DNA from 3 places in the Methylobacterium sp. D53M genome. Region 2 is predicted to be linked to each of the others. Evidence: predicted binding sites of a transcription regulator. Region 2 holds the regulator's gene; each other region holds the start of a gene.
What was found. The regulator LexA, encoded in region 2, represses DNA repair genes until DNA is damaged. The targets are predictions, from matches to a motif close to TGTTCNNNNTGTGTTCNG.
Positions count from the first base shown of each region.

Region 1: the regulator LexA is predicted to act here: its motif matches at 2,063-2,080, upstream of ACLBYG_RS17320 (type IA DNA topoisomerase).
Region 3: the regulator LexA is predicted to act here: its motif matches at 5,060-5,077, upstream of ACLBYG_RS07735 (LexA family protein).

Region 1 covers NZ_JBKFAL010000012.1:684-10,944, forward strand. Annotated here, with positions in the region: gene ACLBYG_RS17315 (monovalent cation:proton antiporter-2 (CPA2) family protein) at 1-1,743, shown strand, start outside; gene ACLBYG_RS17320 (type IA DNA topoisomerase) at 2,119-4,503, shown strand; gene ACLBYG_RS17325 (DUF4186 domain-containing protein) at 4,598-4,960, opposite strand; gene ACLBYG_RS17330 (DUF72 domain-containing protein) at 5,027-5,782, shown strand; gene ACLBYG_RS17335 (FAD-dependent monooxygenase) at 5,976-7,172, opposite strand; gene ACLBYG_RS17340 (hypothetical protein) at 7,688-8,272, shown strand; gene ACLBYG_RS17345 (hypothetical protein) at 8,402-8,695, shown strand; gene ACLBYG_RS17350 (hypothetical protein) at 8,791-9,141, opposite strand; gene ACLBYG_RS17355 (hypothetical protein) at 9,611-9,835, opposite strand; gene ACLBYG_RS17360 (hypothetical protein) at 10,149-10,261, opposite strand, start outside.
Region 2 covers NZ_JBKFAL010000003.1:271,621-281,881, forward strand. Annotated here, with positions in the region: gene ACLBYG_RS08730 (DNA-3-methyladenine glycosylase family protein) at 1-481, opposite strand, end outside; gene gltA (citrate synthase) at 502-1,791, opposite strand; gene gltX (glutamate--tRNA ligase) at 2,092-3,519, opposite strand; gene ACLBYG_RS08745 (ComEC/Rec2 family competence protein) at 3,713-6,040, shown strand; gene lexA (transcriptional repressor LexA) at 6,034-6,762, opposite strand; gene ACLBYG_RS08755 (hypothetical protein) at 7,012-7,461, shown strand; gene ACLBYG_RS08760 (hypothetical protein) at 7,480-7,695, opposite strand; gene fae (formaldehyde-activating enzyme) at 8,026-8,565, shown strand; gene ACLBYG_RS08770 (hypothetical protein) at 8,605-9,069, opposite strand; gene ACLBYG_RS08775 (error-prone DNA polymerase) at 9,137-10,261, opposite strand, start outside.
Region 3 covers NZ_JBKFAL010000003.1:73,890-84,150, reverse strand. Annotated here, with positions in the region: gene ACLBYG_RS07780 (hypothetical protein) at 1-15, shown strand, start outside; gene ACLBYG_RS07775 (hypothetical protein) at 62-418, shown strand; gene ACLBYG_RS07770 (P63C domain-containing protein) at 606-1,628, shown strand; gene ACLBYG_RS07765 (hypothetical protein) at 1,630-1,770, opposite strand; partial or broken gene ACLBYG_RS07760 (sce7726 family protein) at 2,207-2,743, shown strand; gene ACLBYG_RS07755 (beta family protein) at 2,765-3,799, opposite strand; gene ACLBYG_RS07750 (hypothetical protein) at 3,941-4,321, shown strand; gene ACLBYG_RS07745 (hypothetical protein) at 4,324-4,572, opposite strand; gene ACLBYG_RS07740 (hypothetical protein) at 4,643-4,897, opposite strand; gene ACLBYG_RS07735 (LexA family protein) at 5,095-5,547, shown strand; gene ACLBYG_RS07730 (Y-family DNA polymerase) at 5,544-6,872, shown strand; gene ACLBYG_RS07725 (hypothetical protein) at 7,119-7,319, opposite strand; gene ACLBYG_RS07720 (hypothetical protein) at 7,316-7,576, opposite strand; tRNA gene ACLBYG_RS07715 (tRNA-Gln) at 7,675-7,749, opposite strand; gene ACLBYG_RS07710 (aldehyde dehydrogenase (NADP(+))) at 7,832-9,409, opposite strand; gene ACLBYG_RS07705 (thiamine pyrophosphate-binding protein) at 9,469-10,261, opposite strand, start outside.

The DNA of each region.
Region 1 (10,261 bases), on a different contig from region 2:
GCGAGCGAACTCGTTCAGGTCGTCTCCCTCCTGGCGGCCGGCGTCATCGCCGTCCCGCTGTTCAAGCGGCTCGGCCTCGGATCGGTCCTCGGCTATCTCCTGGCAGGACTGGCGATCGGGCCCTTCGGGCTCGGCCTGTTCACGGACGCTCACGCCATCCTCCACGTGGCGGAGCTCGGCGTCGTGATGTTCCTCTTCATCATCGGGCTAGAGATGGAGCCGTCCCGGCTGTGGGGCATGCGCCGCGCGATCTTCGGGCTCGGCCTCGCCCAGGTGGGCGCCTGCATCGCCGCCCTCACCCTGGTCGGACTCGCCCTCGGCTTCTCGATCACCGTCGCCTTCGTGGCCGGGACCGGCTTCGTGCTGACCTCGACCGCGATCGTCATGCAGCTCCTGGAGGAGCGCGGCGCGCTCTCGACGCCGAAGGGTCAGCGCATCGTGGCGATCCTGCTGCTGGAGGATCTCGCCATCGTGCCGCTCCTCGCCGCCGTCGCGCTTCTGGCGCCGGGCGGGAGCGCCGCGAGCGCGACGGAGCGCGCGGTCACGGTCGCCATCGCCCTGCTCTCGGTCTGCGCGCTCGTCGCCGCGGGGCGCTGGCTGCTCAACCCGCTGTTCCGCCTCCTCGCCGCCGCCAAGGCGCGCGAAGTCATGACGGCCGCGGCCCTCCTCGTCGTGCTCGGCTCGGCCCTCGCGATGCAGCTCGGCGGCCTCTCGATGGCGATGGGCGCCTTCCTGGCCGGCGTCCTGCTCTCGGAGTCGAGCTTCCGCCACCAGCTGGAGGCCGATGTCGAGCCGTTCCGCGGCATCCTGCTCGGCCTGTTCTTCCTCGGGGTCGGGATGTCCCTCGACCTGACGGTGATCGCCGCGAATGCCGGCCTGATCCTGGCGGGCGTCGCCGCCTACATGACCGTGAAGGGCCTGCTCATCTCCGGCGTGGCCCGGGTGCTGCGCGCCTCGCACGCCGAGTCGCTGGAACGCGCCGCCCTGATGGCGCAGGGCGGCGAGTTCGCCTTCGTGCTGTACGCGGCCGCCGCGAGCGCGGGTATCATCGACGGCACGACCAACGCCGTCCTGACAGCCACCATCATCCTGTCGATGGCGATCACGCCGCTGATGGTCGTCGCCTTCGATCGTCTCGGTCCCAAGGCCGTCCCGTCCATCGACGGCGTCGAGGCGCCCGAGGACCTCGTGGGCAGCGCCCTGATCGTCGGGTTCGGCCGCTTCGGCCAGATCGCCAGTCAGCCGCTCATCGCGCAGGGCTGCTCGGTCTCGATCATCGACACGAACCCGAGCAACATCCGTCTCGCCGAGGGATTCGGCTTCAAGGTCTATTACGGTGACGGCACCCGCCTCGACATTCTGCACGCGGCCGGCGCCGCGACGGCGCGGGCGATCCTGATCTGCGTCGACGACACCGCGATGGCCAGACGCGTCGCGGAGATCGCCAAGGCGGAGTTCCCCCTGGTGCCCGTGCTGGCGCGCGCCCGGGATCGCGAACACGCGGTCGAGCTGATCCAGGCGGGCGTGGCCTACCAGATCCGCGAGACGGTCGAGTCGGCTCTGCTCCTCGGCGAGCAGGCGCTCCTGACGACCGGAGCCGAACCGGAAGCGGCCAGCGCGATCCTGGCGGAGGTCCGGCGCCGCGATGCGGAGCGTCTCGATCTGCAGGTCGTGGGCGGCATCTACGCGGGTCGGGACCTCATTCACGGCAACAAGCCCGGCTCGGCGCACGCGGCCGGCTAGGCCAGCGACCGGGCCTCGGTGCCGTGCCCGCTGAAGGCGCGCCGGTCTCGGCAGGCACAGGGGGCGGCCAACCCGTAGAACGCGAGCGCGTGCCCGGAGCCTTCGGAGGACGGTGCGCGGGTCGACGGCGACGCGCCAGCCACAGGCGGGAATCCGGCCACGGAGGCATTCCGGGTCGCCGCCGCGGGCGAGCCCGGAGCACAGGTACAAGCGCCGCTCCAGCATCGCGGCGCCGGCCGGTGTGCCTGGGGAGGGCGACACGCCGCCGGCTTCCCCACGGCTTCCCGTCTCGCGGCGCCAGTTGCATCCCGAGCCCGCCTGGAACAAAATGTGAACCCTGGGTCAGGCGCGGCGACAGCCCGAGCGGTCAGCGACATGTCATCTCCGAGCTCCGGTCGCACGCTGTTCTTCTTCGAGAAGCCCTCGGCGATGCGCCAGTTGCAGCGCTTCTTCCGCTCGCCGAGCACGGTCTGCGTGGCCGCCGAGGGACATCTGCTGTCGGCCGAGGAGCCGGGCAGCATCCGGCCCGAGTGGAAGCCCTGGCGCTTCGACCTCCTCCCGATCGTCCTTCCCACGATCCCGGTCGGCTACGGCACGAACCGGTCCGGGCAGTCGCACGCACCGAAGATCGCCGCGATCCGGCAAGCGCTGAGCGGCGTGGACCGCGTGATCATCGCCACGGATCCGGGTCGCGAGGGCTCGATGATCGCGTGGGAAGTGCTCGAGCATCTCGGCTGGAACGGCCGGGTCGACCGGCTCAAGCTCGGCGCGCTCGACGAGGTCTCGATCCGACGCGCCTTCGCGGCCATGGCCAAGGATCCCGCCTCGGGCGAGCGCGACTACGCCGCCTATCTCGAGGCGCTCTGCCGGCAGTACGAGGACTATCATCTCGGCCTGAACGGCACGCGGGCGATCTCGCTGCGCCTGCGCCCGCCCGCCTTCCGGGAGCCCTGGCGCTTCGGCGGCGTCCAGACGCCGACCCTCGCCATCCTGGCGGACCTGGAGGAGCGGATCCGGTCCTTCGTGCCGCAGGACTTCTTCAAGGTCGCGCTGCACCTTAGGACCCATGCAGGCGCGGAGATCACCCTCTGGCACGCCCCGAAGGAGCGGATCCTCGATGCGGCGGTCGCTGAGACGATCCGGTCCGCCGCGGCGACGTGGTCGGGCCCTCTGGCGGTCGCGCACAGGGATGTCCGGCGCGCGCCGCCCCGGCTGTTCTCGAAGGACACCCTGGCGCGACGCTGCGCCAAGCGGTTCGGCTGGGACCCGCAGCACACGGCCGGCATCGCTCAGGACCTCTACGATCAGGGGTACCTCAGCTACCCGCGCACGGAGTCGGAGCACCTGCCCGAGGGCCAGGCCGGCGATCCCGCCGCGATCATCGCGGCCGTCACGACCGTCCTGACCGACCTGAGCACAGTCGTTCCGCGCGACGCTGCGCCGCTGATCCGTCGCGGCCTGAAGGGCCACTACGTCGCGGATCCGGGCGAGCACCACGCCATCGTGCCCCTGCGCAAGGCGCCCGAGCGCGGCCGTCTCAGCACCGATCAGTTCCGCTTGTGGGAACTCGTGGCGAAGGCCTATCTCGCCGCGCACCTGCCCGACGGGGTCGACGCGCGCACGAGCGTCACGGCGGATGTCGCGACACCGCTGGGCGTGAGGCGGTTCGCCGTCTCCGGCAGCGTCGTGCGCGCCCCGGGTTGGCGCGCGCTCTACGGCAGCGAGGCCGAGCTCGAAACGGATGCCGTGCCCGGCAAGACCAAGCGCGAGGCGGAAGCCACCGCCACCCGCCTGCCGCTCGTGACCGACGGCGAGGGCGCCTCCGCCGCGACGGCGGAGATCGCCACCGCGAAGACCGAGCCGCCGCGGCGGATCACCCGAGGCGAATTGCCGGTGGTGATGGGCCGGCTGATCGACCAAGTGGACGATCCGGCCGCCAAGCGCGCCCTGGAAAACCCCGCCAACCCGAACGAGCCGAAGGGTCTGGGCACGGCCGCGACGCGCGACACGATCCTGCCCAAGCTCCTGAAGAGCCGCTACATCACGCTGTCTACCGGCAAGGATCCGGCCATCGAGGTCACCGAAGTCGGCCTGACCTTCGTCCGCGCGGTGCGCAGCGTGTTCCCGGCCTACGGAGATCCGGTCGGGCGCGCCATGTTCGAGGCGGAGCTCGCCGAGATCGGCCGGGCGGTGACGCGCGCCGAGGCGGTCGCGCGCGCGACCGCCTTCCGCCAGCGCACCCGCGCCCGCCTCGACGACCTGATCGCAGCGATCGCGCAGGCGCCGACCGTCAGCCTCGATCCGAGCCTGATCCCGGCCGGTCAGGGCGACCAGCGGCCGCCGACGCCGGCCATGGTGGCGTTCGCCGTGAGCCTATCCGAGCGGAAGGGCGTGACGCTGCCGCGTGGCTGCAGGAGCAGCATCAGCGTCTGCCGGGCGTTCCTCGACACCCATGCCGGGCCGCGTGCCGGGCAGGAGGACGACGCCGGCCGCGCAGACGGCCAGCGGAGCCCGAGCGCGGCGATGGTCGGCTACGCGCGCAGCCTCGCCCAGCAGCGCGGCATCCCGTGCCCGCCGGACGCGGAGACGGACTTCGACGCGTGCCGGCGCTTCCTCGACGCACACGCCGCGCAGCCGCGGCAGGGAAGGGACGAGGCGAGTTCCGGAGGGGCGAAGGCCAAGCGGCCCGCGGAGCGGGAGAAGCGGCGGGGCCGTGTGGCCCGGACGCCGCGACCGGCAGCGGCACGCCGCCGGGCCTGAAGCGCCCCGGCGGGAGTGACCGGATCGCGGCGTTCGTCCGCGACGCCGACTTTGCCCCGTCTCGGCGGCGCCGGCCGCCCGCCTGGCGCGCGCCTCAGGCGGCCTCGGGGTCCTCGGAGCGCAGCCAGCGCGCGATCGCGGCGACCACGTGGGCCTGCTCGACGGCGGTCAATGCCCGGCCGGCGGGGATCGCGTGCCACTTGGCCAGGCAACCGCGGCAGCAGGTTGCCGTCGCGTGCTGCGCCGTGAAGACGGGATGACCGCGAAAGGGCGTCTGCTTGCCGTCGTTCCTCGGCTCGGCAGACGCGAGGCGTCGCCGCACGAAGTCCCGCGCGTGGTCCAAGACCGTCGGGAGCCCCTTCTCTCGCAGGTAGACCCGATCGGCGATCGCCAGCCGGAAGCGTCGCCGGAACGCGGATTGCGGGAGACGGTCGAACACCTCGTCGAGCGCTCGCATGCGCGCAGATCCCGGTCTACCGATCGCCGGTCGGGCCGGCATGGCTTCGGCCCCGAGCGGTATTCCATGCATCCATCAGACGCCATCGCCGTCGGAACCGCGGGCTGGAGCCTGCCCAAGGCCTACGCGCCGCAGTTCCCAGAGGCGGGCAGCCATCTGGAGCGGTACGGACAGCGCTTTTCCGCGGTCGAGATCAACACCGCCTTCTATCGGCCCCATCGGGCGACGACCTACGCGAGATGGGCTGCGGCGGTGCCGGACGGGTTCCGCTTCGCCGTGAAGGTGCCGCGATCGATCACGCACGAGCGGCGCCTCATCGGCGTGGATGAGCCCCTCGCGCGCTTCCTCGGGGAGGTCACGGGCCTCGGGACAAAACTCGGGCCGCTGCTGCTCCAGCTCCCACCGAGTCTGGCCTTCGACAGCCCGTCCGCGGCGACCTTCCTATCGGGATTCCGGCGGCGCTTCCCGGGCGACATCGTCTGCGAGCCGCGCCACGCCACGTGGTTCACAGAAGATGTCGACCGCCTGCTCGTCGGCCTCGCGATCGCCCGTGTCGCGGCCGACCCCGCGCCGGTCCGGAACGCCGGCATGCCCGGTGGCTGGCCGGACCTCGTCTACTATCGGCTCCACGGCTCGCCGCGCATGTACTACTCGGCGTACGAACCGCGCGTCCTGTCCCGGATGGCCGAGCGCCTCGGAGCGCACAAGGCCCTCGGCCGACGCGCGTGGTGCATCTTCGACAACACCGCGGAGTTCGCCGCGATCGGTGATGCCCTCGACATGCTCGCGCGCGTCGAGACCCGACAGGGATCCGATTCATGAAACAACAGACATTGATCTCACAATTCTAGGGAGGACTTTCCCCCGCCGGCACAGCCGGTCTTGTCGGGAGAGGCGGCCCCGACAACGGACGCCGTCGTTCCTGAGCCAAGGTCAGACCCCGCAGTGAACCGAGCCGTGGCGATCCGAGCGCTCGATGTGGAACCGGCCGGAGCGTGTGTGCCGAGGAGCCGATTCAGGCCGATCGACCGACGTAAGCGGAGACATCGGGCTCCTCGGAGCGCCCATCGAACAGCTTCGCGGTGACGCGGCGAACGGCGGGCCTGCTCGCGACGTTCAGGGCCGCGTGAAGGAGACGGATGCCGATCCGCGTGCGCGGGTTCATGAGCTTCGGCGCGAGCTTCGGGACACCCTGCGCCCTCTCGACATACGGGCGCATGACCCGCTCGTAAGCCGCGAAAGCCGCCGCGACCGTGTCGGTGCGCGCCAGCTCACCGGCCAGCACGCAGGCGCCGGTGACGGCCAGCGTCGTGCCGATGCCCGCGAGGGGCGTCGCGCACCAGGCCGCGTCGCCTGTGAGCACGACGCGGCCGGACGACCAGCGCTTCATCCTCACCTGGCGCAGGACGTCGAGGTAGAAATCGTCCGTCGCGTCCAGGCCCGCCACGACGCGCCCGGCCTGCCACCCGGCACCGGCGAACCGCGCCCGCAGGAACGCCTTCTGGCGAGCGATATCCCAGTCCTGCTCGCCGCCGGGCGGCTGACGGAGCGTCAGCATCGCGCGCGTCGTGCCGTGCCGGTCCGGCCGCAGCGAGATGCTGCGGCCGCCCGTGGCGTTGAACCAGCGCCACATCCGGTCGTCGTCGGGGATTCTGGGAATCGTGAAGTACGCGATGGTCAGACCCATCCAGCGCGGCGCGTTCTCTCCGGGAAAGACGAGCTCGCGGGTCGATGAGCCGACACCTTCCGCCACGACCACCGCGTCGTAGCGTTCCGTCTCGCCGCCCGCGAAGGTGACGGCGACCGCGTCCCCGTCCTCCGCGAGGCGGGCCACAAGGTCGCCGAAGCGATAGTGGGCCCGCTCCCGGGCCGGCTCGTAGAGAAGGCGCGCCAAGTCGCCGCGCAGGATCTCCATCTCGGCGGTCGGCCCATCACCCTCGGCCCCGGCGACGTCGAACCGCGCGGCGACCCGTCCCCGGCCGTCGATCCAGGCCGTCCCCTCCTCGCCGGTGCCGCTGGCGAGGGCGGCCCGTTCCAGACCCATCCGGCGCAGCACCGTGCGACCGACGCCGCGCACATCGACGTTCTGCCCGCCGTCCCGAAAGGCGGGCGCGCGCTCGACGACGGTCACGTCGAAGCCGCTGCGGCCGAGCCACCAGGCCACCGTATTGCCGGCGATGCTGGCGCCGGTGATCAGGATGCGACGCGCCATATGGAAACCACTCCCGAAGACCCAACAGCGCCCGGCGCAGCGGGTTGCCGGAGACGAGCGCGGCTGTTCGCGGCGGGACGCTCCCGTCTCGGCGGTGCCGGCGGTGGGATCGCCACCCGGCCGTGCAGCGCCGCGGAGGCGCACCCGCTCCGACCCGCGGCGGCGCCGATCCCCTCGACAGGTCTCGCCGCGTGCCCAACATGAGCGCGACGATCGTGCCGATCGTCCCGCGCGGGACGCGCGCGGAACTCGGTCTGGTCTGCTCAAGGCTGACGTGAGACCGGCGCAGGCAGGGATTTCAGGGCATGACAGGGGGACACGGAAGGTCCATCGGTGGTCCGGGCACTGGCGCGCGGTCGGGTGACGCCGGTGCGGAGACGCGCGGATCCGCTGCTCCGGCCCGCCACGCCGTCGCGCGGGCCGATGGCGGCCTCCCCGGTGATGGCCGCGCGCCCTGCGAAAGCCGGAGAGACCGGACCCGGCGAACACGGCGCGTCGGCGCGCTCTGCGCCCTGATGATCGCGGCGCCGACGGCGACGCGCGCCGAGCCGGTGGCGGCGCTTCTCCGGGACTGGACCACGGCCAACGGCCTCTGCCGCGGCGGCTCCGGCGACGATCCGCGCACGCAGGCGGCCTGCGAGCGGCGCGACGGCCTCGATCGCCGGCTCGCAGCCGCGGGCTGGTGCTACGGACGCCCGGCCGACACCGGCGCCCAGAGAACCTGGCAGCCCTGCGGCGACGGCACGCGACAGCCCGCACAGGCCGGGACGGAGACCCCGCAGGGCGCGGCGCGGCGCGCCCTGCTCGATGTCGCCCGGGGCCCTGCGGAGGCCGGGCGGGGACAGCCGGTGCAGTTCGTCGTGCACGCCCTGAACCAAGTCGGCCCCTGGGCCTTCCTCTTCGCGCGGATGCAGCGGCCCGATGGCCGCCCCCTCCCTCGCGCCGCGGACGATCTGGACTCGAACGACTACGCCGCGCTGCTGCGCCAGGACGGAAACGGCTGGCGGGTCGTCGACTTCGCCGTGGGACCGACCGACGTCGCGTGGGAAGGCTGGGACCGGCGCTACGGGGCGCCGGCCTCCGTCTTTGCGGTCCGCTGAGGTTCGTCCCCGCCGCATGAACGGAGAGACGCCCACGCGCCGACGCCTTCGGCTCTTCGCGGTCCGGCCGATCCGGGCTGCTGTCCCGGCGCCGGTGTCGGCTCCCGCCACGACCCGGGAGGCCCGGGCATGATGGCCGCGCGGCGCTGGCTAAGCGCGACGGGGCTCGCGCTGCTTCCGACGACTTCCCAGGCCGCCCTGCCGCCGTCCTGGCAACGCGTGCGTGAAGTCCAGGCCGTCGCGGAGGCGGCCGCGCGGGTGCTGGGATCGCGTCCGATCGATGCAGTCGAGCGCGTCGACGGGGAGCGCTACCGCGTCCGGGCGGGTGACTGTCGGGTCACGGTCCGCGTCGTCGTCCGCCCCCGAGCACAGCCGGGACCGCAGGCCTTCGACGCGATACCGGACGCTCCGGACTGCCCCTAGAGCTGCCACGGGCTTCATCCCTGCGCCGCGGCGTCGAGCGCCAGAGAGGCCTCGGAGAGGTCGCGGCCGCGCACCCGCGGCGCGACGCGCGCCCATCAGACAGGCCAGCCCGGCGAGCCGGCGTGCATCGCACCGATCACGGCGAGCAGACCGAGCAGAACCATGAGCACGGAGTAGTACTGCATCGGGATCCAGAACAGGGTGTGGCGCGGGTGCAGGATCACCGTCTGTCCCGTGCGCGGGTCGAGCAGTTCGCGGCCCGGCCGGCCGTTCAGCCGGGTGCCGAGCCACCAGTTGAAGCCGGCCGCCACCACCCACACCAGGATGACGCCCGTGGGCGTCGGGACGCCCAGGCGGGCGAGCGCCGGATCGAGCAGCACGCTGCCGATCAGGCCCGCCGCCGCGATCAGCGCCGTCAGCATTCCCCAGCCGGACCAGATGATCATTCCCGGACATCCCCTGTCTTGGCGAACGGTCCCGCCTCGCGGGACGCGGTTCCTCCGGCAGGCGCCGGCACGATGTTGCAATGGGCGGCCCAGTCGCGTTTTCGCCGGGTCGCGGGGCTGATCCGACGCCGAGACTGGTATCGACCGGCATCCCGCGCGGCCCGTCGGTCGCCCTCCCGGCCGCGATAGCCGCGGTGCAGATCGGCGGTCATCAGGGTCCGGGCGCGGGTCGGGTCGACGGCGAGGCTCATGCGATCGGCGGATCAACTCACGTCAGGCATCGTCGCGGGCGACACCTCGCACGGCCCGGTCCAGCCGGCAAGCTGACCCGTGACCGAGGGGCAAGATCACCGGAACGGCTGCACAGCCGTCTAGACGTTCATCGACGACCCTCTCGTCGCCGCTGACCAGATCCGTCGACGACCGGAGCGTCGGCGGCCCTGCCTCGCAATGCGCGAATACCGCTGATCTACTTGGAGCCGGACAATCCGAAGAGGATCGCCGCGCTCGCGACAAGGAGCGGCGCCCAGAAATGGACCAGGCCGCCGCCGCTCCAGACCGAGAAGGTCTCCCGGCACCCGGTCGTGTTCATCGCACATCCCAGGGGGACGAAGTACATGAACCACACGAAGGTCGCGATCACGAGAAGTGTCCCGAAAATCAGCGCCGCGCCCCGCATCGACAACATCCTCATGCGCGCACCAGTCGGTGCACGCTCCGCTTCGGCCCGGGGCCACGATCGGATCCCACCCTGCCAGGACCGACGTCTCCTGTCGCTCCATGACGGGCGCGTCCGCGAGGTTCGCGTGAGAGCCGCGACAGGGACCTCGCGGGATCCGCGCCGGCGCGCACCGCGAGGCGGAGGCCCGCGCCCGTGACCGGCCGCGGCCGGAAGAGAGGCGCGCCGCGGATCCGGCCCGTCCGCTACTGGTGAGATGCCGCGGAGGCCGACGCCGGTGTGCAAGGGCCGAGCCCGGAGCGCCCGCGGCGGCCGTCCGGGTCTGGCGCTACCGCGGACCGCCGCCGCGCCGCCGCGCGATCTCGTGTCCCGCGCTGTCGAGGGCGCCCGACGGCGCGAGGCCGTCGTTCGGAACGGCCTGCATGCCATCGTGCGCGGTGC
Region 2 (10,261 bases):
CCAGCTTACCCGCGAGCCCGATCGCGGCGGCCACCGAGACCTGCTGGCCGAGGATCGCCCGGCATCCGGTCTCGAACGGGTCCCAGGCGCCGGGCAGCCGAAGCCCGGACCGCGCGGCCACGAGCGGCGCCAGGATCGGATCCCCGGCGAGGCAGGCCGCGATGGCGACTGGATCCGCGTCGCAGTCGAACAGGCGGCGCAGGCGCGCGGCGACCGCTTCGGCCTGCCTGGCCTCGACGCCGCGGAGTACGACCTGCAGGCAGCCCCCGCCGGGCGCCACGGTCAGGACCCCGTGCCGACCCGCGACGCTGATCGTGCGCGCGTAGGCCGCCGCCGGGTCCGTCGCCTCGACGCCCAGGATCGCCCGCTTGGCCAGGAAGGCGCGGATCGCCACCCAGTCGTAGGGCGGCCGATAGGGCAGGCGGAGTTCGATCGCCCCCTCAAACGCGAAGGGCGGCCTCTCGGCCGCCCCGCTGATCACCGTCTGGGACAGGTCCCGCCTCAGCCGCGCTGGTCCACCGCCACGTAGTCGCGCTGGGCCGGGCCCACGTAGAGCTGGCGCGGACGGCCGATCTTCTGCGACGGGTCCTCGATCATCTCGGCCCACTGGGCGATCCAGCCGACCGTGCGGGCCACCGCGAACAGCACCGTGAACATGTCGGTGGGGAAGCCCATCGCCTTGAGGGTGATGCCCGAGTAGAAATCGATGTTCGGGTAGAGCTTCTTCTCGATGAAGTACTCGTCCTTGAGGGCGATCTGCTCCAGCTCCATGGCGACGTGCAGCAGCGGATCGTCGGTCTTGCCGAGCTCCTTCAGCACCTGGTGGGTGGTGCTCTGCATGATCCGGGCGCGCGGATCGTAGTTCTTGTAGACCCGGTGGCCGAAGCCCATCAGGCGGAACGGGTCGTTCTTGTCCTTGGCCTTGGCGACGTACTTGCCGACGTTCTCCGGCGTGCCGATCTCCATCAGCATCTTGAGCGCCGCCTCGTTGGCGCCGCCATGGGCCGGGCCCCACAGGCAGGCGATGCCGGCCGCGATGCAGGCGAAGGGGTTGGCGCCGGACGAGCCCGCGAGCCGCACCGTCGAGGTCGAGGCGTTCTGCTCGTGGTCGGCGTGCAGGATGAAGATCTTGTCGAGCGCCCGGGCGAAGACCGGGTTCACCTCGTACTCCTCGCACGGCACCGCGTAGCACATGCGCAGGAAGTTCGACGTGTAGTCGAGGTCGTTCTTCGGATACACGAAGGGCTGGCCGATCGAGTACTTGTAGGCCATCGCGGCGAGCGTCGGCATCTTGGCGATCATGCGGATCGACGCGATCAGCCGCTGGCTCTCGTCCGTGATGTCGGTGGAATCGTGGTAGAAGGCCGAGAGGGCGCCCACCGAAGCGACCATGACGGCCATCGGGTGCGCGTCGCGGCGGAAGCCGGTGAAGAACCGGTTCATCTGGTCGTGCACCATGGTGTGGCGCGTGACCCGGTACTCGAAATCGGCCCGCTGGGCGGCGGTCGGCAGGGCGCCGAACAACATCAGGTAGCAGGTCTCGAGGAAGTCGCCCTTCTCGGCGAGCTGCTCGATCGGGTAGCCGCGATAGAGCAGCACGCCCTCGTCACCGTCGATGTAGGTGATCTTCGACTCACACGAGGCCGTCGAGGTGAAGCCCGGGTCGAAGGTGAAGGCGCCGGTCTGGGCGTAGAGCTTGCCGATATCGATCACGTCCGGCCCGATCGTGCCGGTTTTCACCGGCAGTTCGATCGACTTGCCGTCCACGGTGATGGTGCTGGGTGCGCTCATGGATCGTGGACCCTTCTCTGGCGACGTGGCGGATGCCGGCCTCGGGCTGCCCGAGTCGGTCCCGGGGGCCTGAGCACACGCATTATGCTGCGGGTGCTCACAGCCATGGGTTACCCAAACGGCAGTGCAGCAGCAACGGGGTCGGTGACAACCCGCCCCCGTCGCCAAGCGAATTCCGCCAACCGATTTCCACCCAACGCAATCCGGGTCGGGGCCGGCAGTTCCCTCTCCGCTCCCGGTCCGCGCGCGGCGGTCCCAGCGTCGCCTCGTCCCCGCCTCGTCCCTGCCCTCAGCCCGGCCTCAGCCCTGCGGCGCCTGATCTCCGAGGCGCGCCAGGGTTTCCTCCCGGCCGAGCACCGCCATCACGTCGAACAGGGGTGGGGAGGTGGTGCGGCCGGTGAGCGCCGCGCGCAGGGGTTGGGCCACCTGCCCGAGCTTGCAGCCGGCCGATTCCGCGTACTGCCGCACCGCGCCCTCGGTGGAGGTCGCGCTCCAGTCGGGCAGCGCCTCGAGCACCGGCCGCACCCCGGCGAGGCGGCCGCGCCCCTCGTCGGAGAGCAGGGCGCGGGCCTTGTCGTCGAGCGCCAGGGGCCGCTGGGCGTAGAGGTAGTAGGCGCTGTCGAGGAGCTCGATCAGCGTCTTGGCCCGCTCCTTCAGGCCCGGCATGGCCTGGACGAGCTTGTCCTTGAGATCGGGCCGCAGCGGCGCCGACAGGCCTCGCTCCGGCCCGACGTTGGGCAGGATGGTCTCGATCGCCGCGACGAGGTCGGAATCGGCGCTGGTGCGGATGTAGAGGCCGTTGAGGTTGGCGAGCTTGGCGAAGTCGAACCGCGCCGCGGAGCGTCCGACCGCGCCGAGGTCGAAGGCCGCGACCATCTCGTCGGTGGAGAAGACCTCCTGGTCGCCGTGGCTCCAGCCGAGCCGCACGAGGTAGTTGCGCAGGGCCGCCGGCAGGTAGCCGAGATCGCGGTAGGCCTCGACGCCGAGCGCGCCGTGGCGCTTCGAGAGCTTGGCCCCGTCCGCCCCGTGGATCAGCGGGATATGCGCCATCCTCGGGATGTCCCAGCCGAGGGCCGAGAAGATCTGGCTCTGGCGCGCCGCGTTGGTGAGGTGGTCGTCGCCGCGGATGATCTGCGTGACGCCCATGTCGTGGTCGTCGACCACGACGGCGAGCATGTAGGTCGGCGTCCCGTCCGAGCGCAGCAGGACGAGATCGTCGAGGTCCTTGTTGGCCCAGGTCACGCGGCCCTGGACGGCGTCCTCGACCACGGTCTCGCCCTCGGTCGGGGCGCGCAGGCGGATCACCGGCTTGACCCCGGCGGGGGCCTCGGACGGGTCGCGGTCGCGCCAGCGGCCGTCGTAGCGCGGGGCGCGCCCCTCCGCGCGGGCGGTCTCGCGCATCTGCGTGAGCTCCTCGGCGGTGGCGTAGCAGTGATAGGCGCGGCCCGCGGCCAGCAGCTCCTCGGCGACCGCGCGATGGCGCTCGGCGCGGGCGAACTGGAAGACCACGTCGCCGTCCCAGTCGAGGCCGAGCCAGGAGAGGCCGTCGAGGATCGCGTCGATCGCCCCCTTGGTGGAGCGCTCGCGGTCGGTGTCCTCGATGCGCAGCAGCATCTTGCCGCCGGTGTGGCGGGCGTAGAGCCAGTTGAACAAGGCCGTGCGGGCCCCGCCGATATGCAGGTAACCCGTGGGCGAGGGGGCGAAGCGCGTGACGACGGCTGAGGACATCGGTCCGGTATGTTCCGGGGCTGGTCGCGGACGGGGCGCGACGGACGGCGAAGGGGCGGCGGAGCGGCGAGGGGCTCGACAGGGCGCCCGTAGCACGAAGAACCCGCTGTAGCACGGGCCGGCGGATGCGTTAAGAATCGCCCGCAGAATCGCCCGGCCCCGACGACAGGTCGCGCGGAGCGGGGCGGCGGCGATGCGGCGGATCGGCGCGAGGCGGGCGGACGGCGCGGTCGCGCTGATCGGCCCGCGCGCCCGAGCCCTTCCCGCCGCCCTCTTGGCCGCCCTCCTGGCCGCCCTCCCGGCGCTCCGCGACTGGGTCGTCGCCGGCCTCGCCCGCGAGGCCGAGCAGCGCCGGCTGTTCCCCTGGCTGGCGGTGGCCTTCGGCGGCGGGATCCTGGTCTACTTCGCGGCGGCCGACGGCGCGCCGAGCCTCGCCGCCCCCCTGATCGCGGCCGGCCTCGCGCTGGCGCCGGTCCCCGTCCTCGGCGCGCGGCCGGCGGCCCTGGCGGCGGCGCTCGCGGTGGCGGCCGCGTTCCTCGGCTTCGCGGCGGCGACCTGGCGGGTCTCGCAGGTCGCCGCACCGATCCTCACCCGCACCACGATCGGCCCGCTCGTCGGAACGGTCGAGGCCCTGGACGAGCGCGAGGTCGGCGCCCGGCTGGTGATCCGGGTGGAGAGCTTCGCCGGCCTCGCGCCGGAGGCGCGGCCCGCCCGGGTCCGGGTCTCGTTCCGGAAGACGCCGATTCCGCGTCCCGGGGACGGCGTCGCCGCCACGGCCCGGCTGCTGCCGCCCCCGGAGGCGGCCCGGCCCGGCGGCTACGACTTCGCCCGGGACGCCTATTTCCAGGGGATCGGCGCGGTGGGCTCGCTGATCGGCACCGTCACCGTCCGGGAACCGTCCGGGCCGCCGCCGCTGGGCCTGCGGCTCGCCGCTGCGCTCGACGCGGCGCGCAACGGGCTCACGCGCCGGATCGCAGAGGCCGCCGGCGGCCAGGCGGGCGCGGTGGCGGCGGCCCTGGTGACGGGCAAGCGCGGCCTCATCGGGCCGGCCACCAACGACGCGCTCCGCGCCGCCGGCATCTACCACGTGGTGTCGATCTCGGGCCTCCACATGGTGCTGGCCGCCGGCGTGGTGTTCTGGCTGGTGCGGGCGCTCCTCGCCGCGGTGCCGCTCTGCGCGCTCCTCTGGCCGATCAAGAAGATCGCGGCCGGCTTCGCCATGGTCGGCGTCACCGCCTACTGCGCCTTCTCGGGCTGGGACATCGCGGCCGAGCGCTCGCTGATCATGACCCTGATCATGCTGGGCGCGATCCTGGTGGACCGGCCGGCCCTGTCGATGCGCAACCTCGCCCTCGCGGCGCTGATCGCGCTCGCCCGGGAGCCGGAGGGCCTGCTCGGCCCGAGCTTCCAGATGTCCTTCGGCGCCGTGGCCGGGCTGATCGCCTGCGCGCGGCTGATCGACGGGCGGCTGCTCGTGCGCCCGGGGGCCGGGCGGATCGGGCGGCTCGTCGGGACCGGCCTGTCGGCGATCACCGGGACCCTGGCCACGACCCTGGTGGCGCAGGTCGCGACGGCCCCCTTCGCCACCTACCACTTCCAGACGGTCCAGCCCTTCGGCCTCGTCGGCAACGCCCTGACCCTGCCGCTCGTCTCCCTGGCGGTGATGCCCGCCGCGGTGATCGGCTGCCTCGCCTATCCCTTCGCCCTCGACCGGCCGGTCTGGTGGCTGATGGGGCAGGCGGTGGCCGGGATGCTGGCGATCTCGGACTGGATCGCCGGGTTCGAACGGGCGGTCCTGGTGCTGCCGGCCTTCGGCGCCGGGGCGCTCGCCCTGCTGACCGCCGGCCTGCTGCTGGGGACGCTGCCGGCCTCGCGCCTGCGCTGGCTCGCCGTGCCGCCGGTCCTGCTCGGGCTCGTCCTCGCGGCCCGGCCCGACCACTACGACCTCTACGTCGACCGGCAGGGCGCGGGGGCCGCGGTGCGGGGCCCGGACGGGCGGCTTGCGGCCCTCGGCAGACCCTCGGGCTTCGTCCTCGAGCAGTGGCTGAAGGCGGACGGCGACGGGCGGCGGCCCGCGGCGCTGATCGTCCGGTCGGGCAGCGGGCGCTGCGACCGGCTCGGCTGCACCGCCCGGCTGCCGGACGGGCGGGCGGTCGCCCTGGTCCGGGACCGGCGGGCCTTCCCGGAGGATTGCGCCCGCGCCGCGGTGCTGATCACGGGCCTCGCGGCGCCGCCCACCTGCACGGGGCCGCTGGTGATCGACCGGCGCGTCCTCGCCGCCCGCGGGGCCGTGGCCCTCCGGACCGACGGCGACGGCTTCGCCGCGCGCTACGCCCGGGACGACGGCCGCGCCGTGCCCTGGCGGCCGGCCGCCGGGCGCGGGCCGGGACCGCCGCGGCCGGTCACCGCGGAGCCGGGCGACCGCCCCGCGGAGGACGGGGTCGCCGCGACGCCGGAGGCCGACGCCGCGCCGGGCGGAGACCTCGCCCCCGACGACGCGCCGGCCGAGCCGCTTCAGTAGCGGCGGACGAGGCTCACGAGGCGGCCCTGGATCCGGACCCGGTCGGGCCCGAGCACGCGGGTCTCGTAGGCCGGGTTGGCGGCCTCGAGGGCGATCGACGAGCCGCGGCGGCGCAGGCGCTTGAGCGTCGCCTCCTCGTCGTCGATCAGCGCCACGATGATGTCGCCGGTATTGGCCGTCTCCTGCTTGCGGATGACCACGAGGTCGCCGTCCAGGATGCCCGCCTCGACCATCGAGTCGCCGCGCACCTCGAGGGCGTAGTGCTCGCCGCCGGCCACGAAGTCCGGCGACAGGGTGATGGCGTGGCTCTGGTTCTGGATCGCCGAGACGGGCGTACCGGCCGCGATCCGGCCCATGACCGGGATCGAGATGGCGCGGCCGGACTCGTCGATCATCCGCGTGCTCGCCGGGGCCGGCGGCTGCTTGGACTTACCGCCCTCGACCACGCTCGGCGTGAAGCGGCGCGGCTCGGCGGGGGCCTGAGTCGCCGGAGCGGCCTGGGTCAGGCTCTCGGGGATCCGGATCACCTCGATGGCGCGCGCCCGATTCGGGAGGCGCCGGAGGAAGCCGCGCTCCTCGAGCGCCGTGATCAGCCGGTGGATGCCGGATTTCGACTTGAGATCGAGGGCATCCTTCATCTCGTCGAACGACGGCGGGACACCGCATTCCTGCATCCGGCTCTGGATGAATCGCAGGAGGTCCAGCTGCTTGCGCGTGAGCATCGACGGGGGACTCGCGGCTTGGCGGACCGCCACGTGACGGTCTCCGAAACAAATCACGAACAGGTTAAACGTTCCGCAAGTGTTCCGCAAGAGCGGCACCGCTCGGCCCGGCGCTCCGCGGCGCGCCCGCGGGAGAAGGTCGAGAAACGCATTGACGGCGCAAGCGGAGCCGTTTCAATGCATCGCGGCGCCCCGCCGGGAAGGCGGCGGATCCGGGGCGCGGGCTGGGACCCTCTTGGAATGACGAGGATGCGACGACCCGCAGCTCTGCTGCCCCTCGGCCTCGCCGCCCTCGGCCTCGCCGGCTGCACCACCGGCTTCTCCTACATCTCGCGGAACTACGTGGCGCTCACTCCCCAGGTCGTCACGATCGGCTGCAAGGAGCCCTACGAGGTCTACGACAACCGGCAGCTGCGCCGGATGCTGATCGTGTCCAACGCCCTGCGCGAGTATACCGGCTGCAACCTGAGCGAGGTCCGGATCGATCCGGAGCCGGGCGCCACCCGGGTGAAGCGCTTCCGCACCGCCGCCCGGGCCTATCTCGACGAGACCGTGCGCGAGGATTGCCGGATCACCGGCGAGACCGTGTTCGATCCGCTGAAGACCGAGTTCGCCTACGCCTGCGACGCGCCGATCGAGAAGCGCGGCACCGTGGTCCCCCGCCTGCCGGGCCGCAATCCGGGCCTCGGCGTGCGCTGACCGGCCGGCGGCGCGTCCTCAGGCGCCCGGCTTCGGGAAAGTCCGCTCCGCGGCGTCGCCGGCGGCGGCCAGCAGGGCGCGGGCGAAGGCCCGGGCCTCCGTCCGGTCGAGCACGATCGCGGCGGTGACCGGCGCACCGCCGAGGTCGGCGAGGGCGAGTTCCAGGCGCACCCCGTCGGGCACGGCGCTCGCCTGAAGGCTCCAGCCGGAGCCCCGGTCCGTGCTCTCCGCCATCGTGTTCCTCCCGCATGCCCGGCACGGCGCCGCGCGCCCACCGGAACGGCCAGGCCCGGGACCGCTCCCGGAGCCGCGCTCCGGTCTTCCCTGCCTCGCCTGTCCGCGTTCCTCAAGGCCACAGGCCGCGCAGGGGTGGAGATGCGCGCCGTCGCGGATGCCGGCGGCCGCATCGCGGCGGCACGGGGCGGCACGGGGCGGCACGGGGCTGCGCCCGCGCCGCGGCGCGGGCGAGGGCAGGGGCGGCCGGGATGGGGGCCGGCTTCGGGGCGATTGACGCGAGGCCGCCGATGATGTCTCCCGCGGGCTCCGATCAGGTGGAGTTCGAACATGCAAGAGATCTGGTTCCGCACGGGCGAGGCCACGGTGCTGGCGGCCGAGGGCCAGTACACCGACGCCATGCCGGAGGTGCTGATCGGCTCGGTGCGCGGCCCGGTCGGTCAGGCCTTCGCGTCGATGATGGGGCAGGTCCAGGGCCACACGCGGATGTTCGTGGTGCGCGACCTCAACCAGCTCGTGCGCCCGGCCACGATGATGACCACCAAGGTCACGATCCACACGGCCGAGTATGCCGAGCTCCTCGGCGGCGTGGTCCAGGCCGCCACCGGCGACGCGATCGTGGACTGCATCATCGAGGGCATCCTGCCGAAGGACGGGCTCGACGAGCTGTGCATGATCATCATGATCTGGCTCGATCAGCGATGCGCCGAGGACGACAACCTCGACCAGAAGGACCTCTACCGGACCAACTACGAGGCCACGAAACTCGCCATCGCCCGCGCCCTCAAGGGCGAGCCGACGGTCGACGAGCTGATCGCCAACCGGAAGACCGTGAAGCACTACGCGCTCGACGGCGTGATCGAGTACTGAGCGGGCCCAGGCCACGCATCCTGCCGGCTCAGGTCCGCCTCAGCCCGGCGGGATGCGCCCCACCGAGCAGAGGGTCCGCATCGCGCTGCTGCCCGGGTCGGTGTAGCAGGAGGCCGACCAGCCGTTCTGCTGGATGAACGACTTGCGCCGCTCCGCCAGCGCGGTCCGGTAGGCGCTGGCGATGATCGGCTCGACGGTCGCGGCCGGTTGGCCGACGAGGATCTCGGAGGCCACCGACAGGTCGCGGAAGAAGGTCGCCGAGGGGCTCGGCTCGGCGGAGGTCGCCTGCACGATCGGCTCGGCCCGGCAGGTCACGTCGAACTTGATCGGGCCGGCCACGCGGATGTCGATGCTGGGGCCGGCGCGCTTGCCGACCCGGCCGCCGATCGCGTCGGCGATCTGGCGGGTGAGGTCGTCGCAGCTGTCGGCCCGGGCGGCCTCCGCCAGGAGGGGCAGGGCCGCGCAGGCGGCGAGGAGGAGGCGCGGGACGGCGAAGCTCGACATCGCCGCACTCTACGCGCGGCGCGGGGCCTGTCGAGGGGCTGGTCGAGGGCCGCTCGAAGGGCCGGCCTCAGTGGAAATCCCGGCTGGGGAACACGCGCCGGTCCGGGGGCACGCCGAAATCCGTGTTCTCGGGCGGCAGCTTCATGCCGGCCTCGCGCAGATCGCGCAGGGCAGCGGTGAGGTCGCGAAACCCCTCCGCCACGAGGTGGACCACCCCGTCCGCCCGCTGGATCCGGCCGCGCACGGCGAGGAACCGCGCCTGCATGGCGATCCGGCGGTTCGCCTCGAATACGGTCTTCCAGACGATCACGTTGGCGATACCGGTCTCGTCCTCCAGCGTCAGGAAGACCACGCCCTTGGCGGTGCCGGGCCGCTGGCGGATCAGCACGAGCCCCGCCACCGTGACCCGCGCCCCCTGGGGCAGCGACGGATCGAGATGGGCCCGGGCCGGGATCGCGCCGATCCGGGCGAGCCGCCCCCGGAAGAACGCGACCGGGTGCCCCTGGAGCGACAGGCCGGTGGCGGCGTAATCCTCGGCCACGGCCTCGGACGGGGCCAGGGGCTGAAGGTCCACCGTCGGCTCGTGCCGGAACAGGCCGTCATCGGCGTGCCACGCGAAGAGCGGCAGGGGTGCGTCGAGGAGATGGGCGCGGCGCTCGCTCGCATCGGCCTTGGCGGCCTTGCGGGATGACGTCCCCTCCAGGGTGCGGACCATCCACAGGGCGGCGCGCCGGTCGAGGCCGAGCGAGCGGAACGCGTCCGCCTCCGCCAGCCGCTCCAGGGTGTTGCGGGGCAGGGCGAGGGACGCCTGCAGGCCCTCGATGCTGGCGTAGCCGTTGGCCCGCAGCCGCACGAGCCGGCGCATCGCGGCCTCGGGCAGGCCGCGCACGACGCGCAGACCGATCCGCACGGCGTGCAGCGCCGGATCCCCGGCCGGCTCCAGGGTGCAGTCCCAGTCGCTGGCGTTGACGCAGACGCCCCGCACCTCGACCCCGTGGGCCCGGGCGTCGCGCACCAGCTGGGCCGGCTGGTAGAAGCCCATCGGCTGGGCGTTGAGGATCGCGGCCAGGAAGACGTCGGGGTGCCGGCACTTCATCCAGGCCGAGGCGTAGACGAGGAGCGCGAAGCTCGCCGCGTGGCTCTCCGGGAAGCCGTAGGTCGAGAAGCCGCGGATCTGCGCGAAGCAGCGCTC
Region 3 (10,261 bases), 200 kb from region 2:
ACCTTCACCCGGTAACCCTCTCCCGCCCCGGAGAGGGGCAGGGCCGCGAAAGACCGCCGCCATGGACACGTCCTTCCTGTCGCCCGGGCCGATCACCTGGGCGCAGCTCATCGCGCTCGCGCTGTTCCTGTTCTCGGTCGGCAAGGGCGTCGACTGGGTCGTCGGGAAGCTGCGCACCGGCACGAAGGAGGCGGTCTCGCCGCTCACCATCGACATGGCAGCGGCCAAGATCGAGATCCGGTCGCTCGAGGATAAGCTGAACGCCTTCAAGATCGAGGTGGCGCGGACCTACGTGACCGGCGACGTCATCACCCGCCTGGAGCGGCGCATCGACGACATGGTCAGCTCGGTGCGGGGCGAGATGAAGGAGACCCGCGACGAGATGCTGAAGGCCTTCATGCGGCGGCCGCCCGACTGACCGGAAGCCGTTAACATCCGTCAACGCGTTGGGCGCCCTGGCTTCGGCGGGGGCGCCCATTGTCGTTTCGGCAGCCGGGTGCCTTTTCAGAGCGCCATGAATCGATTCAGCACGCATGCCAGTTTAATATGCTTGCATTGCTCGCTAAAAGGCGCATCATGCACGCATTGAGCAAGGAGATGCGTGCATGGAGCGGAATGAGGTTGAGGGGCGGGCTCGCGGCGGCAAAGCGCGCGCTCAGATGCTCTCCCCGGAGGAGCGCAAGGCGTCCGCTAAAAAGGCGGCGGATGCTAGATGGGGAGCAAAACCTGATGATGGTGAGACGTATCCGGCGGCGACGCATAGGGGCGTTATCAATATTGGAGATGTAGAACTTGCTTGCTTCATTCTAGATGATGGACGTAGGGTTATCTCGGGTCGTGGGATGACCGCGGCGATCGGCATGAAGGGGCGTGGCCAAGGCGCTCAGCGGATCGGCGAACATAGGATAATTAAACCGTTCCTTTCGAAAGAACTGTCTGAAGCGTTATCGAATCCGATATTGTTTACTGGCGCTTCACCTCGTGGCAACGCCCCGAGTTCTGGCTTTGAGGCGACGGTGCTTCAAGAACTTTGCGAAGTTTTGCTCCGCGCTAGAGATGCGAAGGCGCTGCAGACAGAGCAAGAAATCAGATATGCGCAATTCGCTGACATGCTTATCCGCTCATTCGCGCGGCTCGGCATTGTAGCTCTTGTTGATGAGGCGACCGGCTATCAGCGAGAGCGGGCAAGCGATGCTCTTGCTCGTATTTTGGAGGCATTCATAGCGAAAGAGCTTCAACCCTGGATTAAGACATTTCCTGACGAGTTTTACGAAGAATTGTTCCGGCTCCGTGGGCTGCAATATCCGCACGCAACAGTAAAGCGTCCGCAGTATTTCGGACATTTAACGAACGATGTGATCTACAAGCGTCTTGCGCCCGGTGTCTTGGAAGAGTTGAAAAAATCGACCCCCAAGTTGCCATCAGGCAGGAGAAAAGGGACTTTGACTCAAAAGCTAACTCCAGAATTTGGCCACCCAAAACTCCGTGAGCACTTGGCGTCCGTGACTACCATCATGTCGCTAAGCGACAACTATGACGATTTTAAAAAGAAACTGGATCGAAGGCATCCTCGCTACGATCAAAGTGGTCAACTAGATTTCGAGGAGGCCGACGAAGGGGGGCTTTGATTTAAGGGGAACGCCTCGCCTCATCCTCGACTGCATGCTGCTTCTTCGTCGTGATCAGCAGGTCGAGGTAGGCGATGGCATCCTCGTGGGCCTGCATAGCGTGCACGTCGCCGATCGCCTGCCAGTCTGCCAGAGGTGCCATGAGCGTAGGTCGGACAGCGGGTGCAGGCAGCTCTTGTGCTCGTCGGTCATGATCTGCCCTGCACCAATGGCAGCCCGGTTCGGGCGCTCCACGCCTTCGCCCTGGCCCACGCAGCGGCGAGTGCCTCGATGGCCTCGTCTTTGGTGTCGGCCATGCCGTTCAGCGGTCTCACGCCTTCGCCCTCGTACCCGCGCTGACAGCCGGTGCAACTCCAGAACCAGATGCCATTCTGCGGGCCGACCGGCGAAACCCAGCGGACCGCAAACTCGCACGATCTTAGCCGGAAGCGTGGTCCGGGTTCGGCGCTGCAATGAATGCAGCCCTATGCGGCAGTCGACCCCCTGGAAATGCTTGAAGCCGAGAGGCATACCCTGCCACATCGGCTCTGTGGTCGACAGCCGCAGAGCGTCGCCATCTTGGGAGGGGACCGGCAGTCGTGCATGATCGCGACGTAAGATGCGCCGTCATGGCCTATCTGGACCGGCTGCATGCCGGCGACGCGGATACGCGCGTCGTTCAAGAGATGGGCATCTGGTCCGGATCCGTGCGCGTCGACATCGCGGTCATCAACGGCGAGCTGCACGGCTTCGAGCTGAAGAGCGAGCGCGATACGCTGGAGCGTCTTCCGGCGCAGGCCGCCCTCTACAATCAGGTGTTCGACCGCGTGACGCTGGTGGTCGCCGAGAAGCATGCCGCCAAGGCGTCCGGCATCATCCCCGATTGGTGGGGGGTGTCGTTGGCCTGCGGACGCGCTGGCGCGCCGGTTGATCTAGCCCCGTCTCGCGACGCCCTTCGCAACCCGACGCCAGATCCGGTGCAGATCGCTCGGTTGCTGTGGCGGGCCGAGGCTGTCGAGGTGCTGGAACGTCACGCCCTCATCAAGGGCTTCCGTAGCAAGCCGGTCGACACGCTGGCCCATCGGCTGGCCCGCGAGCTCCCCCTATGCGTACTGCGCGACGAAGTGCGGGCCAGTCTCAAGGCCCGCCCGGGTTGGCTAGGGCAGGTGGTGGCAGGTGACCGATGCGTGCCGATTGAAGCCCAGCCCCACCCAGGTCTCGCGGTTGCCCGACCTGCCGACACCGGCCATTGCGGCGATCTGCTGGATGCGAGCGTCGGCCCAACACCCTGGGACCTGTCCGAACCCCGGGTGTCCAGCGAAGCCCTGGGCGTGCCCGTGATACTGGGCGGTCATGGGCTGTCCGTTCGGCCCATTGGTTGCGACGCCCCTTCGGATGATCCATTCGGCTGGTAGCGCGTAACGTGGAGAGACCGTAGCGCGCGCCATCGCGGCAGGCGGCGGCTCGAACAAACTACGGTGCGAGATGCCGTGGTCGCCGAAGTGAAGGTTCGGGATTACCGGCGCGACCGCTTGCCAGAGCTGCCAGCATCGACGTGGGACGAGGTTCGGCCCCGGTACAAGGCCGCCGACATCCTGTGGCGCGGATGAAGACACCAGGGTCATCGAACGCCATCCGGCCGGTTGCGCGATAAGTGGTTGAAGGGCCGTGATCGCGACCTGAGCAATGAGCGGCGGATCGAAATCCGACACATGGTTCGCGTCGATCAAAAGGTCGGTGTCCGCGATCGAACCGCCTTGCTGCGTGAGCCACGCAGCCGCGTTCGGCAGGTTCGCGAGACTGCTCCTCAGCACGAGGCCGGGCGCGTACCGATTCAGCACGGCTCCGACGCCGGTGTGGTACGGACCGGTGGCCCCAACGTCGAGCACGGGCAGGACAGGCACGCCCGCGAGCCCGATGGATTGTAGGAGCGTGGCGAAGGCTTGGGACGATCCATCCGCCGCGGATCGGGCAGCCCCGTCCAAGGCAACAGGCAGCCCCGGCCACGCCGCGGCTAAGTCGGTTGCGAACGTCGCCGACGTGCTCGACATGATCTGGAATAGGGGGAAGATCCTGGGCTTTACACCCGGATCCAAATTCCTGAGAGCTTCGACCTCTCCCGATTTAGCCCTAAGGCTTGGGACGTACTGATAGTTTCTACCCGTTTGGCCGAGATGAGTCGTGACGCCCACAGAACGCTTCCTCCTGATTCGAAATGCAGGATAGCGCAACCTTAGGGTGACACACGAGATTCGTGGTAGCCCGTATGCAGCGTCGTCGCGGCGCTATACCAGTTAAGGCATACTGAACGGTGGCATCCTATCGCCTCCGTGATGAGCATCATCGACCTCCCGCCCACCGTCGCCTCCTGGCGCGACCAGATCGAGCGCCTATCCGAGCACGCCTCGCCGTGCCGATACCTGACCCCGACGCGATGGGCGGCGATGCGCGCGAACGCGCTGGCTTTCCTCGACCAGCACGGCGCCGAAGCGCACCGGCTCGGCTGGACCGCGGAGCAGCTGTTCGGCGTCCACCCGGAGCACGGATTCCTGCGCGTCGAGTATGCCGGCGCGCTGATGGTCAACGACAGCAAGGTCGTGGGCGTCGAGTCCGACCGGATCGTGTTCGACCGCTTCTCCGGTTACCGGACGAAGCCCGGGCAGACCTGGGGGCCGCCGGTCTGGGAGTTCGCGGCGCGGGGAGTGGGGCGGTAGGGCTATTCTACTTCGGCGAGTTCCTCGCCGTCCTTCACACCCAGCGCAGCCTTCTCCGCGAGCAGCGTCGCTAATGCGGACCGGATGCGATCGCCCTGCTCTGCGTATGGCAGCTCGGCTGCGTCGAGCAGCGCGCCGCGATACCGCGTCTGGATCGCCGCGAGCTGCGTTGGTAGGCCGACCCTGCGGGGCGCCTTCTCGGCGACCTTCGCCTTGACCGATTTCTTCTTGGCGGGCGTTTTTCCAGGCATGCCGAGCCAAGCTGGATGCAGGCTGACGGTTCCTCTCTCCTGAGCTCGGGATCGGAGCCAATCGCTCGTTCTACCCGCCCTGCAGACTATCCGCGAAGTCGTCGGGGATCTCGCCCCACTGGCCGAGGATCGTGACGCCCTCCAGCTCGCCGGTCTCGTCGTCGGCCACCACCTTCAGTGCCGCCTCGCCCGGCATCCGCTTCGCGAGGTTCTCTGCCTTCTTGAGCGCGCCGCTCTCGGTCTGCGCAGGCTCCTGCCGGGCGGGCCGCAGCCGCTTCCGGTGCAGCTCGAAGGGCTGCACCACGAACGCCGTCTTCATCGCCATCGTCGTCTCCCGCCCGCTCCGACCCGCCAAACGCTCACCGCCGACCGCGCGAGGCGCTTAACATTCCGCCACGACTGACCTTTTCGACCCGAGTTCACATTCGTCCACCGGCCGGAAAGAAACATTCCGCGCGCAGATTGAACCCGGCCCGCGCATCAGCTTTGTTCCGTATTCGTTCTAACACGGCGGAGCCCCGGGTGCACCTCAACCGGATCGACGAACTGCTGATCCACAGCCCTGAAGCCGTCCGCGTCCCACTGATTGGGCAAGCCCTGTGCGCCGGCTTCCCGTCACCGGCCGACGACTTCCTCGAGGGCGCGCTCGAGTTGCCCCGCTGGCTCGTGCCGAACCCACCCGCCACCTTCCTGTGGCGGATCAGTGGCTCGTCCATGGAGGGGGCCGGCATCTACGACCGCGACCTCGCCTGCGTCGATCGCAGCCTCAAGGCGGGCCACGGCAGTATCGTCGTCGCGGCGATCGACGGCCAGATGAGCTGCAAGCGCCTCGTGATCGACGGCAACGTCGCCCGCCTCGCCTTCTGCAACCCGGACCTTCCGGCGTTTGCGGTCGACGAGTTCGGCGAGGGGGCGATCTGGGGCGTGGTGCGCTTCTCGATCCGCTGGCACGTCGCCCGCGGGCAGCTGTCGTGAGCACGCCGGAGGCCCGGCTGCGCGACCGGATCGGCGGCGGCCGCGCCGTGGCGCTGATCGACGGCAACAGCTTCTACTGCTCCTGCGAGCGCGTGTTCGACCCGAAACTCGCCGCCGTGCCGGTAATCGTGCTCTCGAACAACGACGGCTGCGCCATCGCCCGCACCAGCGAAGCCAAGGCGCTCGGCATCAAGATGGGCGACCCGTACTTCAAGATCCGCGAGATGTGTCGGGTCCAGGGGGTGCGGGTGTTCTCGTCGAACTACACCCTCTACGGCGACATGAGCGGCCGCACCAACGCGGTCTACCGGCAGTTCAGCCCGCAGGTGGAGATTTACTCCATCGACGAAAGCTTCCTGAACCTGTCGGACGTGGCGCCGGCCTTGCGGGTCGAGCTCGCGCGGGACCTGCGCGCGACGGTGCGAGCCTGGACCGGGATTCCGACTTGCGTCGGTATCGGCCCGACCAAGACGCTGGCCAAACTCGCCAACCACATCGCCAAGACCGTGCCGGCGCTGGACGGCGTGTGCGACCTGACGGACCCGGCGGCCTACGCGCACTGGCTGTGCCGGATCGATGTCGCCGAGGTCTGGGGCATCGGCCGGGCCTCGCTCGCCAAGCTCCAGGCGATGGGCGTGGAGAGCGTGGCGGACCTGCGCGACCTCGACCCGCGGCCGGTGCGCAAGGGCCTGACCGTGGTCGGCGAGCGGATCATCTACGAGCTGCGCGGCGCGGCCTGCCTGCCGCTGGAGATGGTGCCGGCGCGGCGGAAGGGCTGCGCGGTCACGCGCTCGTTCTCGAGCCGGATCACCGAGCGGGCTGTGCTGGAGGAAGCGGTCGCCGCGCACGCGACGCGGCTTGGGGAGAAGCTGCGGCGCGAGGGGCTGGGCACCAACCACGTCACGATCTTCTACCACACGAGCGAGCATGACCGGGGCGAGCCGATGCGCTCGGTCTCGACCACCGTGCAGCTGCCGGAGCACAGCTCGGACACGCTGGCGCTGATCAAGGCGGCACGGCACGGGGTGGCGCGGACATGGCGCGAGCCGGGCGGGCGGCCGTGGCGGTACAGCAAGGCCGGGATCGTCACGAACGACCTCGTGCCGCTGTCGCACAGCCCGCGGGCGCTGATCGGCGCGCTGGACCGCGAGCGATCCGGCCCGTTGATGGCGGCGATGGATGCGTGCAACGCGCGCTGGGGCCGCGGCGCCGTGGTGCCGGCGCGGGCGGGGCCTGTGAGCCGGCGCGATTGGAACACGAAGTTCGAGATGCGCACGCCGCGCTACACGACACAGGTGAGTGAGCTGCCGGTCGCCTACGCCTGAGGGGATATATCGCCGGCTGTCCGCCACCGGGTGACGTTCCGGCGCAACTCGCTGACCGCAAGGCCGTCAGCCTCCAGGCGCACCAGTGCGCCGGCGGCGCGCATGGCGCGCTCCCGGCCGGGGATTCCGGCGCGCTCGGCGAGTTCGGTGGCGGTCGATGGCTCGGACGTCAGCGCCGCCAAGACGCGACGGCGAATGTCGTGACGAGGCCGGGCGCCTCGAGGCGATGGGGCTTTCGGCATCTCGCTACGCGAGCGCGATCAGCATCCAGGCGCGCGCCTTCGCCAGCAGGTCAGCGTCCCCGGCCGATGGATCCGACGCAATGACCCAGACGATGATCTCACGCGCGTCTTCGCCGCTCATCCCGATTCCCCGCGTGAATCCGCTCAAATGCTCAAAGAGGCGTTCTGCGATCGCTTCCCTGTCCGGATTGGTGTTGTCGTTCATCCCTTCACCGGGTGGGCCAGCAGGATCGCGGTCCGGACCATGTTGCGCTTCCAGGCCGCCTTGTCGGTGGTCAGCGCCTCGTTCGCTCGAGTGTTAGTGCGGATCGTCTCGATAAGGTCGAGGGTCCAGCCCTTCGCGAGCGGGTAGGCTTCGGTCGCCAGATCTGCGAGCACCGCGTCGACCGCTGCGTCTATCTCCTGATCGGTGACCTCAGCGGCCTTCCGCAGTTCCGAGACGGTCGGGAGTTCCTTAGCCATTCGGGACTGTGCCGGCTTTTGTGCAGCGGAAATACACCTTCTGTTCCGGTGTGTCCGTTATGTCCCGGTGCCGAAGGTGCTGTTTTGGTTGGGAAATTTGGCTGGGGCGCCAGGATTCGAACCTGGGAATGGCGGTACCAAAAACCGCTGCCTTACCACTTGGCGACGCCCCAAGGTGAGCGGAGGCTGTCTAGACGCCGCGCCCGCCCCTGGCAAGCGGCGGATCGCGGCCGTCCGGCCCCTGCCCGAAGCGGCTCAGCGGCGCTCGGGTGTGCCGTCGATCCGGCGGGGCAGGCCCAGCGGGTTGGCGGCCTGGAGCGCCGCCGGCAGCAGGGCGTCGGGGACGTCCTGGTAGCTCACCGGCCGCAGGAACCGGTCGATCGCGAGGCTGCCCACCGAGGTCGTGCGCCCGTCCGAGGTCGCCGGGTAGGGCCCGCCATGCACCATGGCATGCGCCACCTCGACGCCGGTCCCGAACCCGTCCACCAGGATCCGGCCGACGCGGCGCTCCAAGAGCGGCAGCAGGTCCCGGACGGCGGCGTGATCCTCCGGCGCGAGGTGCAGCGAGGCCGTGAGCTGGCCTTCCAGACGCTCCAGAACCGCCCGCATCGCGGCGAAGTCCGCGCAGCGCACCACGAGCCCCGAGGCGCCGAACATCTCCTCCTGCAGCTCGGGATCCGCCAGGAACACGTCCGAGTCCGCGGCGAACAGGGTCGCCCGGCCCTGGGTCGCCCCGCCCTCCGCGCCCTCGGCGATGCGGGTGACGGCGGCGTGGCCGGCCACCCGCGCCACGGCCTCGCGGTACGCGCGCTGGATGCCGGGCGTCAGCATGGTCGCGGCCGGGCTCTCGCGCAGGGCCGCGCCGGCCGCCTCGAGGAAGGCGTCGAGACCCGGACCCGGCAGCGCCAGGATCAGGCCGGGATTGGTGCAGAACTGCCCGGCGCCGAGCGTCAGCGAGGCCGCGAAGGCCTTGCCGATCGCGGCGCCCCGCGCGGCGAGCGCGCCGGGGAACAGCAGCACCGGGTTGATGCTGCTCATCTCGGCGTAGACCGGGATCGGCGACGGGCGCCCGGCCGCGATCGCCATCAGGGCGGTGCCGCCCCGGCGCGAGCCCGTGAAGCCGACGGCCGCGATCCGGGGATCGGCCACCAGCCCCTGCCCGATCGACTGGCCGGCATCGAACAGCAGCGAGAAGGTCCCCTCCGGCAGGCCGCAGGACGCAACCGCCTTCTGGACGGCGCGGCCGACGAGCTCCGAGGTGCCGGGATGGGCGGGATGCGCCTTGACCACCACCGGGCAGCCCGCCGCCAGGGCCGAGGCGGTGTCGCCGCCCGCCACCGAGAAGGCCAGCGGGAAGTTCGAGGCGCCGAACACCGCCACCGGGCCGACGGCGATCCGGCGCAGGCGCAGGTCCGGACGGGGCAGCGGCTTGCGGTCCGGAAGGGCCGGGTCGATCCGCGCCTCGACGTAGCTGCCCTCGCGGACGACGCCGGCGAACAGGCGCAGCTGGCCGACCGTCCGGGCGCGCTCGCCCTCGATCCGCGGCCGGGGCAGCCCCGTCTCGGCCATGCAGCGAGTGACGAGGTCGTCCCCGATCTCCAGGATGTTCGCGGCGATCGCTTCCAGGAAGCCGGCCCGCGCCTCCGGGTCGGTCTCGCGGAAGGTGTCGAAGGCGGCCTCGGCGAGCGCGCAGGCCCGGTCGAGGTCGCTCCGGCTCGCGCCCGGGAAATCCGGCTCCAGGGCCTGTCCGGTGGCCGCCTCGACGGCCCGGAAGGCCGCCTCGGTGCCGCGCCGCGCCTCGGCGCCGATCAGGTTCTCGCCGCGCAGGGTCATGAGCTGCTCCTCTCGGTGGGGGTGCGGGCGGGCCGCACCGGGACGGCGCGCGCGGGCGGTCAGCCCCGCTGCGCCGCCAGGGCCTTCTCGCGGATGGCCGCGAGGGTCATGGTCGGGGTGAGCGCCTCGGGATCGACGAGGCAGTGGATCATGGCCGGCAGCCCGGAGGCGATGCCGCGCTCGAAGGCGGGGGCGAACTCCTCGGTGCGCTCCACCCGTTCGCCGTGGCCGCCGAAGGCGCGGGCCAGCGCCGCGAAGTCGGGGTTGCGCAGCTCGGTCGCCGAGACGCGGCCGGGATACTCGCGCTCCTGGTGCATCCGGATCGTGCCGTACATGCCGTTGTCGAGCACCACCACCACGACGGCGATCCCGTACTGAACCGCGGTCGCGAATTCCTGCACGGTCATCATCACGTCGCCGTCGCCGGCGAGCGCCACGACGATCCGCTCCGGGCGGCTGCGCTTCGCCATCACGGCGGCGGGCAGGCCGTAGCCCATGGAGCCGGAGGTCGGCGCGAGCTGCGTGCCGAAGGCGCGGAACCGGTAATAGCGGTGGACCCAGGTGGCGAAGTTGCCGGCGCCGTTGCAGATCACCGCGTCCGGCGGCAGCCGCTCGCGCAGCCACGCGATCGCCGCGCCGTACTGGAACGCGCCGGGCTTCGGCTCCGGCGTCTCGGACCACGCGCGGTAGGCGGCATGGGCCTCGGCGGCGCGGCCGGTGCCGGTGGCCTCGAACTCCGGCAGGACCGTGCAGAAGGTCTCGGGTGCCGCCTCGATCGCCAGCGCCGGCTGGTAGACCCGGCCGAGCTCCGCCGCGTCGGCGTGGACGTGGACCAGCGGCAGGCCGGGATCG